2 regions of the Pseudomonas sp. JL23 genome follow, and region 1 is predicted to be linked to the other one. Evidence: predicted binding sites of a transcription regulator. Region 1 holds the regulator's gene; the other holds the start of a gene.
The links. The regulator sigma-54, encoded in region 1, starts transcription at its own class of promoters, with help from an activator protein. The targets are predictions, from matches to a motif close to ANTGGCATNNANNTTGCTNT.
Positions count from the first base shown of each region.

Region 1 (3,111 bases):
AGCCTGTCCATCGACAGCGGTCAGATCGTCGGCTTGCTCGGCCCTAACGGCGCAGGCAAGACGACCTGCTTCTATATGATCGTAGGCCTGGTCCAGGCGGACCAGGGTCGCGTACTGATCGACGATCTGGATGTCAGCCACCAGCCCATGCACGGCCGTGCCCGCGCCGGTATCGGCTATCTGCCTCAGGAAGCCTCGATCTTTCGCAAGCTGTCGGTTGCAGACAACATCATGGCGATCCTTGAAACCCGCAAGGAACTGGATACCGCTGCCCGCCGCAAAGAGCTGGAAAGCCTGTTGCAGGAATTCCACATCAGCCACATCCGCGACAACCTGGGCATGAGCCTGTCCGGTGGCGAACGTCGCCGGGTCGAGATTGCCCGCGCGCTGGCAACCTCACCGAAGTTCATCCTGCTCGACGAACCCTTCGCCGGTGTAGACCCGATTTCGGTCGGCGACATCAAGCAAATCATTTATCACCTCAAGGCCAAGGGCATCGGCGTCCTGATCACCGACCACAACGTCCGTGAAACTCTGGACATCTGTGAAACCGCCTACATCGTCAACGACGGGCAACTGATCGCCGAAGGCGACTCGGCAACCATTCTGGCCAACCAGTTGGTGAAAGAAGTCTACCTCGGACACGAATTTCGCCTCTGATGGCTGCGATGCTTCACTGCCCTGCAACGGGCAATGCCTGAGGGCCGGGGATGATGCAATTTTAATTGCATCACACTCTAGGCAAACACTTCGGTTTCAGGCATATAATTTGCTTATGTTGGCGCCCCGGCGCCCTGTAGTGGATGGCGCGTGTGCGCCGGCGAATAAGGTGTTTAGCCCCTGCCATGAAACCATCGCTAGTCTTGAGAATGGGCCAGCAGCTGACGATGACGCCGCAGCTGCAACAGGCCATCCGCTTACTTCAGTTGTCGACTCTGGACCTTCAACAGGAAATCCAGGAAGCGCTGGAGTCCAATCCCATGCTGGAACGCCAGGAAGAAGGCGACGACTTCGACAACGCCGACCCACTGGCCGACAACGTCGAAGCGAAAACCAGCACCGAGATCCAGGAGCCAACCTACCAGCAGGAATCCGCGCCAACCGTGGACAACCTGGAAGACGGTGAATGGGGCGAACGCATCCCCAACGAATTGCCGGTGGATACCGCTTGGGAAGACGTCTACCAGACCAGCGCCAGCAGCCTGCCCAGCAATGACGACGACGAATGGGACTTCACCACCCGTACCTCGGCCGGGGAAAGCCTGCAAAGCCACCTGCTTTGGCAACTGAACCTGGCGCCAATGTCCGACACCGATCGCCTGATCGCCGTCACTCTCATCGACTGCATCAACAACCAGGGCTACCTGGACGAGACGCTCGAAGAAATCCTCGACGCCTTCGATCCCGAGCTGGACATCGAACTGGATGAAATAGAAGCGGTTCTGCACCGTATCCAGCAATTCGAGCCAGCCGGCATCGGCGCGCGTAACCTCAGCGAATGCCTGCTGCTGCAACTGCGCCAGCTGCCCGCCAAGACCCGCTGGCTGGCCGAGGCTCAGCGCCTGGTCACCGACTACATCGACCTGCTGGGCAGCCGCGACTACACCCAACTGATGCGCCGCATGAAGCTCAAGGAAGAAGAACTGCGCCAGGTCATCGAGCTGGTACAGAGCCTCAATCCGCGCCCGGGCTCACAGATCGAGTCCAGCGAAGCTGAATACGTGGTCCCCGACGTGATCGTGCGCAAGGACAACGAGCGCTGGCTGGTCGAACTCAATCAGGAGTCGGTGCCGCGCCTGCGCGTCAATCCGCAGTACGCCGGTTTCGTCCGTCGCGCCGATACCAGTGCCGACAACACCTTCATGCGCAATCAGTTGCAGGAAGCCCGCTGGTTCATCAAGAGCCTGCAGAGCCGCAACGAAACCCTGATGAAGGTCGCCACCCAGATCGTCGAGCATCAGCGCGGCTTCCTCGAGTACGGCGACGAGGCGATGAAGCCTCTGGTCCTGCACGATATCGCCGAAGCGGTCGGCATGCATGAATCGACCATTTCCCGCGTCACCACGCAGAAATTCATGCATACCCCCCGCGGCATCTACGAACTGAAGTATTTCTTCTCAAGCCACGTAAGTACCTCCGAAGGCGGAGAATGCTCGTCCACGGCCATCCGCGCGATCATCAAAAAACTGGTTGCTGCGGAAAATCAGAAAAAGCCGTTGAGTGACAGCAAGATCGCTGGTTTACTGGAGGCACAAGGCATTCAAGTAGCCCGTCGCACAGTAGCCAAATACCGCGAATCACTTGGGATAGCACCGTCCAGTGAGCGCAAGCGCCTGATGTGACGATGGCAAGCTGGCAGCGTTCCAGTGGCAGGCATAAGCCTGCCTCTCTATGCACTGGCAATAAGGAGAAAGCGGTATGCAAGTCAACATCAGTGGACATCAACTGGATGTGACCGACGCCCTACGCGACTACATCACCGAGAAACTCGGACGACTGGAGCGCCACTTCGACAAAATCACCAATGTGCAGGTGATCATGGAGGTCGAGAAGTTGAAACAGAAAATCGAAGCCACCCTGCACATCCCCGGCGGAGAGGTGGTCGCCAACGCGGAACATGCCGACATGTACGCAGCGATCGACCTCCTGACCGACAAGCTCGACAGACAATTGCTCAAGCATAAGGAAAAACAGCAACGCAGCCTGCAAGGTGCAGCGGCGCGCTGATACCCCACCTACATGATCCGACTTGAAAATATCCTGACCCCCGGCCGTTCATTCGTGAACGTGCCGGGTGGCAGTAAAAAAAGCGTACTCGAAAAAATCGCCGAACTGATTACCCATGACATTGCTGCCCTGGATAATCGCACGGTGTTTGAGAGCCTTGTTGCCCGCGAAAAACTGGGTTCGACCGGTTTTGGCAACGGCATCGCCATCCCCCATTGCCGGATGAAGGGCTGCATTGACCCGGTCAGCGCGGTATTTCACCTGGAAAAGCCCATCGACTTCGACGCCATCGACGGCGCACCTGTCGATCTGCTGTTCGTCCTGCTGGTCCCCGAAGCGGCCACCGACGCCCACCTCGAGTTGTTGCGCCAGATCGCCGGCATG
Region 1 covers NZ_CM167795.1:1,008,742-1,011,852, reverse strand. Annotated here, with positions in the region: gene lptB (LPS export ABC transporter ATP-binding protein) at 1-660, shown strand, start outside; gene AC1Z24_RS04870 (RNA polymerase factor sigma-54) at 846-2,342, shown strand; gene hpf (ribosome hibernation-promoting factor, HPF/YfiA family) at 2,419-2,727, shown strand; gene ptsN (PTS IIA-like nitrogen regulatory protein PtsN) at 2,740-3,111, shown strand, end outside.

Region 2 (3,111 bases), 930 kb from region 1:
GGCGCCGTGTGTGATCAGTTGTAGCGACAGCCGCAGCGCCTTGACCAGGCGCCTGACTGTCAGGTCGTTACAGGTTTTGCGTAATGTTTTGCAGCATCTGGTCTGCGGTGGAGATCACCTTGGAGTTCATCTCGTAGGCACGCTGAGTGGTGATCATGTTGACCAGCTCTTCAACGGTGCTGACGTTGGAGTTTTCCAGGGTGTTCTGCAGCGTGGTGCCCAGACCGTTCAGACCCGGAGTACCGACCTGCGGGGCGCCGCTGGAAGCGGTTTCCAGGAACAGGTTGCCACCATTGGCCTGCAGGCCGGCCGGGTTGATGAAGTCGGCGGTCTGGATGTTACCGATGATCTGTGGCGTTGCCGGGTTGGCAGCGGTGGTGATCGACACGGTGCCGTCCTGACCTACGGTAAAGGTCTGGGAGTTCTGCGGTACGACGATCGCAGGCTCAAGGGCATAACCGTTGGCGGTCACGATCTGGCCGTTGCTGTCCAGGTGGAAAGTACCGTCACGGCTGTAGGCAATGGTGCCGTCCGGTTGACGAACCTGGAAGAAACCACGGCCATTGACGGCCAGGTCCAACGGGTTATTGGTGGTTTGCAGGCTGCCGGCGGTGAAGTTCTTCTGCGTGCCGACAATGCGCACACCGGTACCCAGTTGCAGACCGGACGGCAGTTCGCTGTCCTGGGTCGACTGGGCGCCTGGCTGACGTTTGATCTGATACAGCAAGTCCTGGAACTCGGCGCGATCGCTTTTGAAACCGGTGGTGGACACGTTTGCCAGGTTGTTGGAGATGGTCGTCAGGTTGGTGTCCTGAGCGGCCAGACCGGTTTTGGCAACGTAAAGTGCTGGAAGCATTCTGTCTCTCCTCAGGCGCCTGATTATCGACGCCGACTGTCAATGGTTTAGCTCTGCAAGACGCGCGCCATAGATTGATCGTTGTCTTCGGCGGTTTTCATCATCTTGACGGACAATTCGAAATTCTTGGACAAGGTCATCACTGCGGTCATCTCTTCAACGGCGTTAACGTTGCTCGCCTGAAGGAAGCCGGACTCGACCTGAACGTTGGCATCGACGGCAGGCGCCGAGCCATCCTTGGTGTGCATCAGGCCATCGGGGCCCTTTTCCATGTTCTTGACATCGGGATTGACCAGCTTGAGGCGGTCGATCTGAGCCATGACCTGCGGACTTTCACCCAAGGAGCGGACACTGATCGTGCCGTCGGCACCGATCTCGATCTGCTGCTGGGGCGGCACGGCAATCGGCCCGCCATTGCCCAAGACCGGCAAACCATTGCCAGCCCGCAACACGCCAAGGCTGTCGATGTTCATACCGGCGGAGCGGGTATAGGCTTCTTTGCCGTCAGGTGTCTGCACGGCAATCCAGCCATCGCCCTTGACGGCAACGTCAAGTTCCCGACCGGTCTGGACCATGGCACCGCCGGAGAAGTCGGTACCGGGACGTTCGCTCATGGCATAGGCGCGCGAAGGATTGACCTCGCCGAAAACCGGCATCGAGCGAGCCTGCTCCAGGTCGCGCATGAAGCCATTGGTCGAGACGTTTGCCAGGTTGTTGGCATGGGCCTTTTGCGCAACGGCGTTTTCAGACGCCCCGCTCATCGCCACGTAAATCAACTTGTCCACAGTAGTCCTCCTCCGACAGACGCTTGCCGCCTGTAGCTGTTCTATACAGGGCAAAGCAATATTTGAACCAACTTGTCGAGCTTGATACAAAAGCTTCAATCCCCAGCATTGACGGGCTCGCGCCGTCGCCTGAAAAAACCGCGCGCAAAACCCGCTCGCAGGAGCGCCAAAAAAACTGCATGGCGATGCCGGACCGATACTTGCAGGGACTCATGGCAGATAACCGCTTTCAGGAACGTCAATGTCTCGCCTTATTGCCCTTCTCAGCCTGAGCCTTGCCCTGGGCACCGCCATTGCCGCACCGGCCTATTACTACCGCTGGCAGGGCGACAGCCGGATTGTCTGCGCCCAGACCAGCCCGGGGCCGGGCTGGACCCGCTTGCACGGGGCGTTCGTCAAATCGGATTGCTCGGTTTAGGCGTAGATAGCGCAGACGGTTGGCGGGTTCTGCCTGTGGGACCGGCTTCTGCCGGGAAAGCGTAGGCATGAACGATGCTTTTCCAGCGCCTGTCATTGTGTCTTCCCGGCTGAAGCCGGTCCCACAAGGCCATTTACAACCCCGTAACTAGACCGACTGAAGCAAGGTCTGCATCACCGTCGCCTCGGTCGACACCGCCTTGGAGTTGGCCTGGAACGCCATCTGCGCCTGGATCAGCTCGATCAATTGCCCCGGCAAGTCGACATTGGAGCCCTCCAGTGACCCCGCTACCACACCGCCCAGCATCCCCGACTTGGGCGTATCAGTGGTGGCAGCGCCCGAGGCGTAGGTCTCGCGCCAACGCGTACCGTCCAGTGGCTGCAAGCCCTGCACATTGGCAAAGTTGGCGAGCAGCACTTGCCCGACATTGCGATACAAGCCATTGCTGAAGGCCGCCCGCAGCATGCCGTCATCGTCGACTTTCAGGCCGTTGAGACTCCCCGCCGCATAGCCGTCGACCTGCGGCGATGCACGATTGTTCTTGTTGTTGTACTGGGTCAAGCGGGTCAGATCGATGGTCAGGCCGTCCGCACTGGCCTGGGCGCCGTTGGCCACCCACTTCTGATTCTGGGAACCGGGATTGTCTACCTTGGCCGGTATCCAGCCATGGAGCGTCAGCTTCTTGTCCTCAACCAGCATGCCGTCGCTGGCGAGGAGCGTGCGCAGGGAACCGTCGCTATCAAACAGCATGCTCGCGGTCATCGGGTCGGTACGTTCCGGATCAAGGGGATTACGCCCGTTGACCAACATATGCAGGTTCCAACTGTTGACGCCGTCCTTGACGAAATAGTGACTCAGCTGATGCCTGTTGCCCTGGCCGTCGTAGATGTCACTGGAAAAGGTTTCGTTATAGGAGTCGGTGTGAGCCGGGTTGAAGGTACGGACCATCCGGGAAATCACCGGATCCCCATCATCAACGCCCAGAATGGCGCCATCACTCAGCTCCAGGGGAATTAACGCGGCTCCCGCCGCCGGACCGGCGACCCAGGTGT
Region 2 covers NZ_CM167795.1:1,937,157-1,940,267, reverse strand. Annotated here, with positions in the region: gene flgG (flagellar basal-body rod protein FlgG) at 68-856, opposite strand; gene AC1Z24_RS09100 (flagellar basal body rod protein FlgF) at 904-1,641, opposite strand; gene AC1Z24_RS09095 (hypothetical protein) at 1,883-2,059, shown strand; gene AC1Z24_RS09090 (flagellar hook-basal body complex protein) at 2,207-3,111, opposite strand, start outside.
Region 2: a site for sigma-54 is predicted at 1,694-1,713, ahead of AC1Z24_RS09100 (flagellar basal body rod protein FlgF). Genes of this name have one in related genera too.